DNA from 2 places in the Metapseudomonas lalkuanensis genome. Region 2 is predicted to be linked to the other one. Evidence: riboswitches for the same ligand, from Rfam matches in the RefSeq annotation. Region 2 holds a riboswitch; the other holds the start of a gene.
What was found. Region 2 has a riboswitch for cobalamin ahead of FXN65_RS03165 (CbtB domain-containing protein). Riboswitches for the same ligand answer to the same signal wherever they lie in the genome.

Region 1 (7,022 bases), 2.5 Mb from region 2:
CGAATCCAGCAACGAATGGTGGAAGGTGTGACCGCGCAGATTGCCTTCCGGCAGCGGTGCTTCCTGCAGGGCCAGGGCCGCCAGGCGCTTCTGCATGGTGGCGCGGCCGGGCAACAGGCCAAGCAGTTCGGCGCGCTCTCCGCCCGCGTCGGTCAGGGCGTCGAGCAGGTAGAGCATGCCACCGCACTCGGCGAGCATCGGCTTGCCCGCCCCGTGGTGCGCGCGGATGGCCTCGGCCATGGCGCGGTTGCCTTCCAGCTGGCGCAGATGCAGTTCGGGGTATCCGCCGGGCAGATAGAGGCTGTCCACCTCGGGCAGGTGCTCATCGGCCAGCGGCGAGAAGTACACCAGTTCGGCGCCCAGGCGCTGCAGCAGGTCGAGGTTGCCCTGATAGAGGAAGGCAAAGGAGGTGTCCCGCGCGACGCCGATGCGCACGCCGGCCAGCTCTTCGCCGACCGCCTGGACCTCGGGCGCGGCGAAATTCACCGCCGGCGGCAAGGCCACTTCGGCGCTGGCGGCCAGGGCATCGGCGGCGGCGTCCAGGCGCGCGTCCAGGTCCGCCAGTTCTTCGGCCTGCACCAGCCCCAGGTGACGGCTGGGCAGCTCCACATCCGCGCTGCGCGGCAGGGCGCCGTACCAGCGAATCCAGTCCGGCAGGCTGTCGCGGATCAGGTCGCTGTGACGCTGGCTGCCGACACGATTGCCGAGCACGCCGGCAAAGGGCAGGTCCGGCTGGTAAGTGGCCAGGCCCACGGCCAGGGCGCCAAAGGTCTGAGCCATGGCGGCGCCATTGATCACGCCGAGTACCGGCACGCCAAAATGGCGCGCCAGGTCAGCGGCCGAGGGCGAGCCGTCGAACAGCCCCATCACGCCCTCGATCAGGATCAGGTCGGCCTCCCCCGCCGCTTCCCAGAGCAGGCGGCGGCTTTCCGCCTCGCCCACCATCCACAGGTCCAGCTGGTAGACCGGAGCCCCGGATGCTCGGGCAAGGATCATCGGGTCGAGGAAGTCCGGCCCGCACTTGAACACCCGCACGCGCCTGCCCTGGCGGGCATGCAGGCGGGCCAGTGCGGCAGTGACGGTGGTCTTGCCCTGGCCGGAGGCGGGTGCGGCGATCAGCAGGGCGGGGCAGGAGCGCGACATCAGAACTCCACGCCCTTCTGGGCTTTCACGCCGGACTTGAAGGCGTGCTTGACCAGGGTCATTTCGGTGACGGTGTCGGCGGCGTCGATCAGCCCCTGGGGCGCGCCACGGCCGGTGGCGACCACGTGCTGGTGCTCGGGGCGGGATTCGATGTCGCGCAGCACCTCGTCCAGTTCCAGGTAGCCGTGCTTGAGGGCGATGTTCAGCTCGTCCAGCACCACCAGGCCGATCTGCGGGTCGTCCAGCAGGCCGCGGGCGACGGCCCAGGCCGCCCGCGCCTTTTCGATGTCGCGCTGGCGGTCCTGGGTATCCCAGGTGTAGCCCTCGCCCATCACGTGGTAGCTGACTTCCTCAGGGAAGCGGCGAAAGAAATTCTCTTCGCCGGTGGACATGCCGCCCTTGATGAACTGCACCACGCCGACCTTGAGGCCGTGGCCGAGGGCGCGGGCGACCATGCCGAAGGCCGAGCTGCTCTTGCCCTTGCCGTTGCCGGTGTGCACCAGCAGCAGGCCGTACTCATCCTGGGCCTGGGCGATCTTCTCGTCGATCACGGCCTTCTTGCGTTGCATGCGGGCCTTGTGGCGGGCGTCGCGGTCGGCGGATTCGGTCATCGGATGTTCCTCGTCACAGAGCTTGGTAACGGACGGTGAAAAACACTGCCTGTCCCGGCTGGTTGAAGTCCAGCGCGGTTTCGTAGTCGGCGTCGAGCAGGTTGGTGACCTTGGCCTGCAGGCGCCATGCCTCGGTCAGCCAGTATTCGCCACGCAGGTCGACGGTGGCATAGCCGGCCAGGCGGTCGTCGTTTTCCACGTCGTCGAAGCGCCGCCCTTCGGCATGCAGGGTCGCGCCGAGGCCGAAGCGCCCGATGCGGCGATCGAGGTCCAGGTTGAAGACCTCGCGGGCGCGGCGCGGCAGTTCATTGCCATGATTGGCGTCGTGGGCGCGGTTCTCGGTGTCGAGAAGGGTCGCGTTGGCCTGCCAGTCCCACCCCAGCCAATGGCTGCCGAGCACCAGTTCGATGCCGTCGATGCGTGCCTTGCCGATGTTGTTGGGGCTGCCGAACGGCCCCAGCCCGGAGTTCGCGTCATGCACGATCATGTCATCGACATTGGTGCGGAAGGCGTTGGCGGACCAGCGCCCCCAGTCGTGCTCACCGGCCAGGCCGACCTCGAAGGTCCCGGAGGTTTCCGCGTCCAGGTTCGGGTTGCCGTAGTCGGGGAAGTACAGCTCGTTGAAGCTCGGTGCCTTGAAGGCGGTGCCGTAGCTCAGGGCGAAGCGCACCGCGTCGGTCAGGGCGTAGCCCCAGGCGGCGTTGCCGGTGTCGTGGGTGCCGAATTGTTCGTTGTCGTCGCGGCGCAGGCTGAGCTGCCAGTCCTGGCGCCCGTGCTCGCCCAGGTACTGGGCGAACCAGCCCTTGTTCAGCCGCGAGTCCTCGGCGAATGCCGTGGAACCGCTGACTTCGTCCTGCTGCCAGTCGTAACCCAGGGTCAGCACATGGCCTTCGGCCAGGGTCAGGTCGTTCAGCCAGGATGCCGAGTTGCGCTGGGAATCGAATTGCGACGAGAAGAGGCCGCCGGTTTCCTCTCGGGAGAGGTCTTCGCTGCGGCCCGCCTGCAGGGTCACGTCCCAGGGCTCCAGCGGACTGAAGCGTGCGCGACCGCCGATGAGCCGCTGCTCGTTGTCGGCGTTGGCGTTCCACCCGCCCCCCACGCTGTAGGGGCTGACCAGGTCGTAATCGTTGTGGGCCTTGGCGCGCATCAGGGTGCCGTCGAGTTCCAGGCCATTGTCGAAGCGGTAGCCGGCGCGCAGGTTGCCGGACAGGTTGCGATAACCGTCGGCATCGGGCTCGTGATAGCTGCTGCGCGCACTGAGTGCGTCGATGCCGTCGGTGTCCTGGCTACTGACGCCGAGGCTATACCAGACCCGGCCATCGCCGCCGGAAACGCCAGCGCTGCCGTCATAGCTGTCGTGGGTGCCGTATCCTGCCGAGAACCAGGGTTTGGCCCCATCCTGTCCGCCCTTGCGGGTGAAGATCTGGATCACGCCGCCGATGGCTTCGGAGCCATAGAGACTGGAACGCGGGCCACGAACCACTTCGATGCGGTCGATCAGCTCCACCGGCAAGTCCTGGAAAGCGGTCAGGCCATTGCTGACCGAGCCCACCTTGACGCCGTCTATCAGCACCAGTACGTGATCCGACTCGGTGCCACGAATGGATACCGAAGTCTGCTTGCCCGGCCCGCCGTTGTTACTGAGGGTCACGCCCGGCACCCTGCGCAGAAGCTCGGGCACCGAACGGGCCTGGCTGCGTTCGATCTCTTCGCGGTCGATCACGGTGCTGGCGGCCAGGCTCGCGCGCACCGGCCGTTCGCTACGGGTCGCAGTGACCACCTGTTCGTCCAGCGTCAGGGGCGCGGCGGCCAGGAAGGGGGAAATGGACGTACCGCCGAGCAGCGCAAGCGCCGCCGGCCTGAAGAAAGGCTTGCGAATCAAGGTTGGATCTCCGTCGTGCCACCCGCGCGACATCTCAGTGGGTACTGCATGCGGAACGATCCGCGATGCCCTGTGTGCGACAGGCCGGTCTCCGGGCTTGCGAGTGGAGCGATGCGCTCCTGTGCCGCGCCTTCCCATGCTGGAGCACAGTGGCCGATTGCGGCATTCGACTCGCCTACCGTTGCGGGGGCAGCGCCGGATTCTTCGAAGGAATGGACCGGCTTCCCTGTTTCACCCCGTAGGCCAAGGCCAAGGGGCACCTGAGGCAGCGGCGAAGGTTAGAGGGTGCGCGGGGTAGCGTCAAATCGGCGCGAGCGACCGGCGCGGCCCTCAACAGGCAGCAAGGCTGGCAATCAGGGCCGCCATCACCTCCCCCGCCGCGCCTTGCAGGCAAAGGTCGGCACGCGCGCTGAGGGGCGTGGGCTGCGGGTTGATTTCCACCAGATGGGCGCCATGACGTTTGGCCAGGAATGGCAGTTCGGCCGCCGGGTAGACCAGGCTGGAGGTGCCGATGCTGAGGAACAGGTCCGCGTCCTGGCTGGCCTCGGCAGCCACCTCCAGCGCGGATTCAGGCAGGCTCTCGCCGAACCAGACCACGGCCGGGCGCAACAGGCCGCCGCATTCGCAGCGCGGGATGCTGCGCACATCCTCCGGCCAGTCGCCGCCATCGCGCCGGCACTTGAAGCATTTCAGGCGATGGATATTGCCGTGCAGTTCCAGAGGCGCGCCGCTACCGGCGCGCTGGTGGAGGCCGTCGACGTTCTGGGTGATCAGGGTGACCTTCGGCAGCCGCCGCTCCAGTTCCGCAATGGCCAGGTGCGCCGGGTTGGGTTGCACCGCCAGGCAGCGCTCACGGCGCCAGGCGTACCAGTCCCAGACCGTCTGCGGATCGGCCCGGAAGCCCTCGGGGCTGGCCAGTTCCTCGGGGCGGTATTTCGCCCAGAGGCCGGTCTGGGCGTCGCGAAAGGTCGGGATTCCGCTCTCGGCGGAAACGCCAGCGCCGGTGAAGATCACCAGATGGCAGGCATTGCACAGGCGCGAGACAAGGTCGTCGGGGATGCGCGTCATTTTCAGTGCCTCGGGGTGAATCCCGCTGGCTTGCCCGCCAACCAGCGGACGAAGGTTCGCAGGCGCTCGTCGCCCAGCAGGGCATCGCGGTTGTTGTAGGTCAGGGCCAGTTCCTTCTCGCTGAACAGCTTGTGGATCTGGTTGTGGCAGGGGCGGCAGACCCAGAGGGTGGCGGTGATGCGTTCGCTCTTGCCGAAGCGCTTCTGCACATAGGGCTTGTCGTGCAACGCCTTGGGGATCAGGTGATGGCGGGTCAGCGTCGATGCGCGACCACAGAGTTCGCAGGCATCGGGCTGGGGCGGAAGGCGAATTGGCTCGGGCATGCCCTTCAGCGCTTGCGGCAGAGGGTCAGGCCGTCGCCTACCGGCAGCATCGAGAGGTCGACACGCTGATCGTTCTTCAAGGCCAGATTGAGCGCCTGGATGGCGCGGGTGTCGGGGTCATCCGGCTGTTCTTCCAGGACCCGACCGCTCCAGAGCACGTTGTCGAACAGGATCAGGCCGCCCGTGCGCGCCAAGCGCAGGGCTTCTTCCAGATAGACCGGGTAATTGGCCTTGTCGGCGTCGATGAAGATCAGGTCGAAACGGCCGTCTTGCAAACCAGCGAGAGTGTCCAGCGCTGGCGCGAGACGCAGCTCGATGCGTCCGGCCATGCCGGCCTCCTGCCAGTACCGGCAGGCGATGGCGTTGTAGTCGCCGGGCAGGTCACAGCAGATCATCTGGCCATCGCCAGGCAGTTCGGCGGCCATGCACAGGGCACTGTAGCCGGTGAAGGTACCCACCTCGAGGATGCGCCGGGCGCCGGTGAGCTTGACCAGCATGGCCATGAACTGGCCCTGCTCCGGCGCGATCTGCCAGCGGGCCATGGGCAGTGCCGCGGTTTCAGCGCGCAGACGTTCGAGGAGGGGCGACTCCCGCAGCGAAACCTCGAGGAGATAGCCGTAGAGGGCGTCGTCCAGGTTCAGCGTGCGGTTGGTCATGGATGCCTCAGTGGGATTGCGCCAGGCGTGGATCGAAGATTACGCGCTTGGCGCTGAGATAGCTTCGTTGCCAGTAGCTGTTCGACAGACTGTCGAGCCGTACCGTTCCGCCGGTGCGTGGCGCATGGACGAAACGCCCTTCGCCCACATAGATACCGGCGTGGCTGACCTGGCCGCCGCCGTTGGTGGCGAAGAACACCAGATCGCCGCTTTGCAGGGCATTGATGCCGATGCTGGGGGCGCGCATGGAGATCAGCTCGCGGGTAGAACGCGGCAGGCTGATGCCCGCGGCGTCGCGGTAGACGTAGCCGATCAGGCCACTGCAGTCGAAACCGCTGTCCGGGGTGTTGCCGCCCCAACGATAGGGCGTGCCCACCAGACCGAGAGCGCGGAACAGCACGTCTTCGGCCGCCGGCGAGAACTGTTGGACGGCGGTGGTGACGACAGGAGGGGAATAAGGCGGCGGCGCCTTGCTCGCACAAGCGGTGAGCAGCGAGGCCAGGGCCAGAATGGCAAGGCGGTCCGGTGCGAGCATGGCAAGTCAGTCCTGACTTGAAGAATGCTCGCTAATTTGCTGATCTCACAGTGATATTGCAAGAGGTAGCGGTGCGATTGTGCACAAAAAAGCCGAGGCGGCCATGAAGGCCGCCTCGGCTTGTCGTCTCGAGCCCGGCTGGATCAGCGATGCAGCGGGTGACGAGTCGCGGTGTTCATCGCCAGGACGCGCTTGGCTTCCATGTAGCTGGCCTTCCAGTAGCGGTCGTCGAGACTGTCGACGCGCACACCGCCGCTGCGGCTGCTGCTGGAGTGAATGAACTGGTCGTCGCCGATATAGATGCCGGCGTGGCTGACGCGGCCACGGCCACGGTTGTTGAAGAACACGATATCGCCTGGTTGCAGCTCGCTGCGGGCGATCACCGGGGCATTCAGGTTGATCATCTCGCGAGTGGAGCGCGGCAGCTGGATACCGGCTTCTTCCTTGAACAGATAACCCACGAAGCCACTGCAGTCGAAACCGGTCTTCAGGGAACGGCCACCGAAGCGGTACGGGGTGCCCACCAGCTCGAAACCACGCTCCAGCAGGCCGTCGGCCAGGGACGGCATCTGGTAGGGCTCGTCATCGGTGAGGTTGGCCAGGTCCAGGGCAGTGGGTTCACGATCCGACAGCAGCGAATCGGGAGCGCCGTCGGCTGCGGGGGCCGCGGTCTGGAACTGGGGCTGCTGCACGTTGTTTGCGCAAGCGGCGAGAAACAGGGCGAAGGTGAGAGGCACGAGGGGTGCGAAGCGCTTCAGCATGGGCACGACCGTGTCGGACAGTTTTTGATGAAGCCGCGACTAT
Region 2 (7,022 bases):
CGGGTCCAGCAGGGAGGCGTCGTAGTACTCGTCGGCCAGGCGTTCCAGGTCGCGCAGCGGTCCGTAGTTCTCGGCGCGGGTCAGCGGCGGCATCAGGTGGTCGATGATCACCGCCTGGGCGCGGCGCTTGGCCTGGGCGCCTTCGCCCGGGTCGTTGACGATGAAGGGGTAGATGTTCGGCAGCGGACCCATCGCCGCGTCCGGCCAGCATTCGGCGGAAAGGCCAACGCCCTTGCCCGGCAGCCATTCCAGGTTGCCGTGCTTGCCAACGTGGATCAGCGCATCCGCGGCGAACACTTCGCGCAGCCAGAAGTAGAAGGCGAGGTAGCCGTGGGGCGGCACCAGGTCGGCGTCGTGGTAGATGGCCGCCGGGTCGAGCTGGTAGCCGCGGGCCGGTTGGATGCCGACGAAGGTCAGGCCGAAACGCAGGCCGGCGATCATCATGCGGCCGCTGCGGAACATCGGGTCCTGCTGCGGATCGCCCCAGCGTTCGAGCACGGCGCGCTGGTTGGCCTCGGGCAGGCGCGCGAAACAGGTCAGGTAATCGGTGAGCGCGAGGCTCTGAGCGCAAGGGCGCAGGTCGAGGCTGTCCAGATCGTTGCTGACGCCACCGAGCAGGTTGTGGATAAGTGCTGTGCCGTTGTCCGGCAGACCCGCGACCGGATAGCCCTCGTCTTCCAGGGCGCGGAGGATGTTTAGCGCGGCGGCCGGGGTGTCCAGGCCCACACCGTTGCCGATGCGGCCATCGCGGGTGGGGTAGTTGGCCAGGATCAGCGCGATGCGCTTGTCTGCATTGGCCTTGCACGCCAGTTCGCACCAGCGCCGCCCAAGTTCGGCCACGAAGTCCATGCGTTCTACGTGCGGCAGGTAGCAGACCACGTCGCTCTGGCTGCGCTCGCTGCGCCAGGCCATGCCCTTGAAGCTGATGGGGCGGGTGATGATGCGGCCGTCCAGCTCCGGCAGGGCAATGTGCATGGCCAGGTCGCGCGGGCCGAGGCCTTGTGGGTTTTCCCGCCAGAGCGGTTCGTTGTCCAGCGAGCAGATGGCTTGCAGCACCGGGATGTCGCGGCGGAACGGGCGAAGGCTGGGGGCATCGGGGTTGGACTGGGCGAAGCCGGTGGTGTTGATGATCAACCCGGCGCCCGCGGCGTCCAGCCAGTTTTCCACAACCTCCAGACACTCGGCTTCCTTGAGGCTGGCAACCGCGATGGGCAGCGGATTCAGCCCCCGGCTGGACAGTCGCTCGCAGAAAGCGTCGATGAAAGTGGTGTTCGCCGCCTGCAGGTGCGTTCGATAGAAGATCAGGGCGGCCACGGGCTGGTGCGGCAGCCATTCGGCCTGCCAGTCCTGCAGTTGCGCCGGCCGGATGCGCGGATGGTAAAGGGCGACACGGGGCAGTACCTGCGGCTCGCGCCAGGGGTAGTCACGCCCCAGCCAGCGACTGGCCAGGCAATTGAAGAGTTGTCGCGCGTTGTCCAGTCCGCCCTGGCGCAGGTACTGCCAGAGGCGTTCGGCATCTTCACCCGGGACGTTGCAGAGGCCCGCCAGCTCCGGATCGGGACGGTCGTCGCCGGGCACCAGGATCAGCGTCGCCCCGCGCTCGGCCAGCGCCACCAGTTGTTCGATGCCGTAGCGCCAGTAGCCGACGCCGCCGTGCACCGAGATGAGGATGACCTTGGCGTGCTGCAGCACCTCGTCGACATAGAGGTCCACCGAGGCGTGGTTCTGCAACTGCATGGGGTTGGCCAGGCGCAGGCTCGGGTAGTCATCCGGCAGTTCGCGGGCGGCTTCTGCCAGCAGGGCCAGGTGCGAATCGCCGCTGCACAGGATCACCAGTTCGGCGGGTGTCTGGGCCAGGTGGGCGATGCCGTCGTCGGGAACGAAGCCGCCGGGTTGGGTGCGTAGGAGGTGCATATCCTTTACTCGGAGGCCCCGTAGGATGGGGTGAGCTTGCGATACCCATCGATATCGAATGGTGGGTATCGCTCCGCTCCACCCACCCTATGGTCGTGGGTCAGGAGAGAGCGGTACGCAGTTCGTTGGCGATGGCCGCCTGGTCGAGTTCTTGGCCGATGACGACCAGGCGGGTGCTGCGGGTTTCGTCGGTCAGCCACTTGCGGTCAAAGTGTTTGTCGAAGCGCTTGCCGACGCCCTGGATCAGCAGGCGCATCGGTTTGCCGGGAATGGCGGCGAAACCCTTGATGCGCAGGATGGCGTGGCGTTCCACCAGTTGGCCGAGGGTGGCGAGCAGCGCGGCTTCCTCGACTTCCGGCAGGTCGACGTGGAAGGAGTCGAACTCGTCGTGGTCGTGGTCTTCATGACCTTCGTGGTCGTGGTGGGTGGGGCGGCTGTCGATGTGCAGTTCGGCTTCGGCGTTCAGCCCAAGCAGGACATCGAGCGGCAGCTTGCCGGCGCGGGCTTCGACGATCTTCACTGCCGGCGGCAGTTCCTCCGCCACTTCGGCGCGCACGGCGGCGAGGGCTTCGGCGCCGAGCAGGTCGGCCTTGTTCAGCACCACCAGGTCGGCGCTGGCGAGCTGGTCTTCGAACAGCTCGTGCAAGGGCGATTCATGGTCGAGGTTCGGGTCCTGCTTGCGCTGTTCGTCCACCTGCTCGGGGTGGGCGGCGAAGGTGCCGGCCGCCACCGCCGGGCTATCGACCACGGTGATCACCGCGTCGACGGTGCAGGCGCTGCGGATTTCCGGCCACTGGAAGGCCTGTACCAGTGGTTTGGGCAGGGCGAGGCCGGAGGTTTCGATGAGGATCTGGTCGAGGTCGCCACGGCGCGCCACCAGCTCGCGCATCACCGGGAAGAATTCCTCCTGCACGGTGCAGCAGAGGCAGCCGTTGGCCAGCTCGAAGACGCGGCCCGCGGCCTCTTCCTCGGTGCAACCGATGGAGCACTGCTTGAGGATCTCGCCGTCGATGCCCAGTTCGCCGAACTCGTTGACGATCACCGCGATGCGGCGGCCTTCTGCGTTGTCGAGCATGTGGCGGAGGAGGGTGGTCTTACCGGCGCCGAGGAAGCCGGTGACGATGGTGACGGGGAGCTTGGCCAGGGTTTTCATGCGCGCCTCTGCGTGGTCGGTCGGCGGGCATGACGAACGCAGCGGGGCCGGCCCCGCGCAACGGATTCGCCACCGGATCACCCCGCCCGGTTGTCTGGAATGTCGTCGAGGCAGGTCTCCTGGCTCACGACCCTGCGCTTTGCGCGGCACCTTCGCCTTCCCGCTTGCGCAGTGGCATTTCGAAGGGCCTTGGGGGCGTTCACAGTTGCGGGGGCAGCCGTGGCCTTGACCACGTTCCCTCTTAGCTCCGGCGTACATCCGGAGAACCTCGAAAGGGCGAAGGCTACGCAGCGTGCCGGCAGCGGTCAATCGCGGCAGTTGACGCTTGGTCGGACTCGTGATGTCCTAGCACGGTTTTTTCAGGTGCCTCGCGTCGCCGTACGCGAGGTGAAACGGGAAGTCGGTGCGTCCTTCATCGGGCAAGTCCGGCGCTGCCCCCGCAACGGTAAGCGATCGTAGGGTTAAGTACGCCACTGTGCCGATCCGGCATGGGAAGGCATGCCCATCCGGCCACGGCCGGCGTCGCAAGCCCGGAGACCGGCCTGATCACGTTTTGGCAACCCGCGGTGGGCGGGCGCAAGCCGGAAATCTGGGTGCCCCTGCGCCCGCTTCCCTCGCGCGCGTTCCTCCTGCAGGTATCACTAGCAACGCAGAGGGAACCTCCATGTCCAGCCGCACCCTGTCCCATTCCGCCGCTTCCTCCTCGACCCTGGCCCAGCGCCTGGTACTGGCCATCGGTGCCGGCCTGGTCGGCCTGTCCCTGGTGTACTTCGCCGGCTTCTCGCACATCGAGGCCGTGCACAACGCCGCCCACGACACCCGCCACAGCGCCGCCTTCCCCTGCCACTGAGTGATGCATCCATGATCAAGCGCATCGCCCAGACCGCCGGGTTCGCCGGCCTCATCGCGGCCCTGGTGCTGACCCTGCTGCAGAGCCTGTGGGTCACCCCGCTGATTCTCCAGGCGGAAACCTATGAAAGCGCCGAGCCGGCCCCTGTCGAGCAGGCCCATGCCCATCAACACGGTGGCGCCGCCGTTGCCCATGTCCATGAGCACAGTGACGAAGCCTGGGCCCCGGAAGATGGCTGGCAGCGGACCCTGTCCACAGGCGGCAGCAACCTGGTGGTGGCCGTGGGCTTCGCCCTGATCCTCGCTGGGCTGTTCAGCCTGCGCGGCCCGACCCGTGCGTGGCACGGTCTGCTGTGGGGCCTGGGCGGTTTCGCCACCTTCGCATTGGCGCCGTCCCTCGGCCTGCCGCCGGAATTGCCGGGCACCGCCGCCGCCGAGCTGGCCCAGCGCCAGACCTGGTGGATCGGCACCGCCGCCTCCACGGCCGTTGGCCTCGCGCTGATCGCGTTCGGCCGTCACTGGGGGCTGCGCGTGGCGGGCGTCGTATTGCTGGTGATCCCCCATGTAGTGGGCGCGCCGCAGCCGGAAGTGCATTCCAGCCTGGCGCCGGAAGCGCTTGCACACGAGTTCATCGCCGCTTCGCTGATCACCAATGCCGCTTTCTGGGCCGTACTGGGCTGGGCGGCCGGTTGGCTGTACCAGCGCCACGCCTCGCCCTCCGTTTGAAGCTGGTCGCCGGGCTGGGCTGCCGACGCGGTTGCCCGGCGGATGAACTGCAAGGCCTGCTGCTGCAGTGCCTTGCGGAGGCCGGGGCCTCCCTCGATGAGCTGGTCGCCCTGGCCAGCAGTGAGGTGAAGGCGGCAGAGCCGGGGCTGAGCGCCCTGGCCGAGCGACTGGGCCTGTCGTTGTATTTTCTGCCCGTGGATATGCTCGCAGCCCGTGAGGCATGCCTGAGTCGGCCGTCCGAACGGGTTCAGGAAGCCGTTGGCAGCCCGGGAGTTGCCGAGGCGGCTGCCCTGGCCCAGGCCGAGGCGCTGTTCGACGGTCACGCCAGCCTGCTCATCGATAAACGCCGCAGCGCCAGCGCCACCTGCGCCCTGGCCTGTATCCCCCAGGAGGCTGAACAGCCATGACGGTCTATTTCATCGGCGCCGGCCCTGGCGATCCGGAGCTCATCACGGTGAAGGGGCAGCGCCTCATTCGCACCTGCCCGGTGATCCTCTACGCCGGTTCCCTGGTGCCCGAAGCCGTGTTGGCCGGGCATGGCGCCGAGCAAGTGGTGAACACGGCCGAGCTGCACCTGGACGAGATCGTCGCCCTGCTCGCCGAAGCGCACGCCAAGGGCCAGGACGTGGCGCGGGTGCATTCCGGCGACCCGTCGCTCTATGGCGCCATTGGCGAGCAGATCCGCCACTTGCGCGAACGGAACATCCCCTACGAAGTGGTACCGGGGGTGACCGCCGCCGCCGCCTGCGCCGCGTTGCTGGGGTGCGAGCTGACCTTGCCGGACGTGTCACAGACCTTGATCCTTACCCGTTACGCCAGCAAAACGCGCATGCCCGAAGGGGAAGCGCTGGGCGACCTGGCCCGGCATCGCGCGACCATGGCCATCCACCTGGGCGTGAGCCAACTGGCGAAAATCGTCGAAGAACTGTTGCCGCACTACGGCGCCGATTGCCCGATTGCCGTGATCCATCGCGCCAGTTGGCCGGACCAGGAGCAGGTCACCGGCACCCTCGGCGACATTCTCCCCAAGGTGGCGGCGCGGGACTTCCGCCGCACGGCCTTGATCCTCGTGGGCAAGGTGCTGGCGGCCGATGGCTTCACCGATTCGTCCCTTTACCGCGCCAGTCATGCCCATCTCTACCGCCCAGGCCAGGCGTAACCGCTACGCGGCTAGTGACGTGAGCCGGTGAAACCCGCAGAATGCGGCTCTTATGTGGCGGGCAATCTTCCCGCCAACTCCCTCTAACCGGCTTTAAGCGACCTATTTCTCTATGCGAATGCGCTTGATGCTGTTGGGTGGCGGCAATTCACTCGGACAGGCGCTGATTCGCCTGGGCGCCGAGGAAGACATAGGTTTTCTCGCTCCGCGTCCGCCCGAGCAGGGCTGGGACGCCGCCAGCCTGACCCAGCTGCTCGATGACACCCGGCCTGACGCCGTGATCAACCTCGCCTACTACTTCGACTGGTTCCAGGCCGAGGAAGTCAGTGCTGTTCGCCTGGCGGCCCAGGAACGCGGAGTGGAGCGACTGGCCGAGCTTTGCCAGCACCACGGCATCATCCTGCTGCAACCGTCCAGCTACCGGGTATTCGATGGCTCCCGCGCCACCGCCTACAGCGAGAAGGATGAATCCGCCCCGCTCAGTGAACGTGGCCAGGCCATCTGGCGCATGGAGCAGAGTGTCCGTGCCGCCTGCCCCAAGCATGTGCTGCTGCGTTTCGGCTGGTTGCTGGACGACAGCCGGGACGGCTCCCTGGGGCGCTTCCTCAGCCGCGCCGAACAAGCGGACGAAATCTGCCTGGCGGATGACCGTCGCGGTAATCCCACTCCGGTGGACGATGCCGCGCGAGTGCTGCTCGCTGTGATCAAACAACTGGATTGCCAGGCGCCGCTCTGGGGCACCTATCACTACGGCGGCCACGAGGCCACGACGCCCCTGGCCCTTGGTCAGGCGCTGCTCAGCGAGGCTCGCAGCCTGCACCCGTTGAAGGTGCAGGACATCACCCCGCAGGCCCATGCCGCCCGTCCCGATGCGGCGGACGAACCGCAGAACGCGGTGCTGGCCTGCAAGAAAATCCTCCATACCTTCGGCATCAAGCCGCGCGCCTGGCGTGCTGCGTTGCCAACCCTGCTGGACCGTTACTATCGTCATGGTTGATTCCCCCATCCTCATCACCGGCGGCGCCGGTTTCATCGGTTCGCACCTGGCTGATGCGTTGCTCGCCAGGGGCCACGCCGTGCGTGTGCTGGACAACCTCTCAACCGGCAAGCGCTCCAACCTGGCGCTGACCAACCCGCGCCTGGAGCTGATCGAGGGCGATGTGGCCGACGCTGCCCTGGTGGCACGCGCCATGTCCGGCTGCAAGGCAGTGGCGCACCTGG

Region 1: it holds a riboswitch for cobalamin, as region 2 does, so the genes downstream of both, btuB (TonB-dependent vitamin B12 receptor) here and FXN65_RS03165 (CbtB domain-containing protein) in region 2, are expected to answer to the same signal.

Annotation. Positions count from the first base shown of each region.
Region 1 covers NZ_CP043311.1:4,205,212-4,212,233, forward strand. Annotated here, with positions in the region: gene FXN65_RS19565 (cobyrinate a,c-diamide synthase) at 1-1,143, opposite strand, end outside; gene cobO (cob(I)yrinic acid a,c-diamide adenosyltransferase) at 1,143-1,754, opposite strand; gene btuB (TonB-dependent vitamin B12 receptor) at 1,768-3,633, opposite strand; cobalamin riboswitch at 3,702-3,915, opposite strand; gene FXN65_RS19580 (SIR2 family NAD-dependent protein deacylase) at 3,967-4,704, opposite strand; gene FXN65_RS19585 (hypothetical protein) at 4,707-5,027, opposite strand; gene FXN65_RS19590 (O-methyltransferase) at 5,033-5,683, opposite strand; gene FXN65_RS19595 (C40 family peptidase) at 5,691-6,218, opposite strand; gene FXN65_RS19600 (C40 family peptidase) at 6,362-6,979, opposite strand.
Region 2 covers NZ_CP043311.1:664,115-671,136, forward strand. Annotated here, with positions in the region: gene cobN (cobaltochelatase subunit CobN) at 1-1,914, opposite strand, end outside; gene cobW (cobalamin biosynthesis protein CobW) at 2,015-3,067, opposite strand; cobalamin riboswitch at 3,160-3,353, opposite strand; cobalamin riboswitch at 3,412-3,627, shown strand; gene FXN65_RS03165 (CbtB domain-containing protein) at 3,732-3,917, shown strand; gene FXN65_RS03170 (CbtA family protein) at 3,929-4,642, shown strand; gene FXN65_RS03175 (cobalamin biosynthesis protein) at 4,639-5,049, shown strand; gene cobM (precorrin-4 C(11)-methyltransferase) at 5,046-5,801, shown strand; gene FXN65_RS03185 (sugar nucleotide-binding protein) at 5,914-6,798, shown strand; gene FXN65_RS03190 (NAD-dependent epimerase/dehydratase family protein) at 6,791-7,022, shown strand, end outside.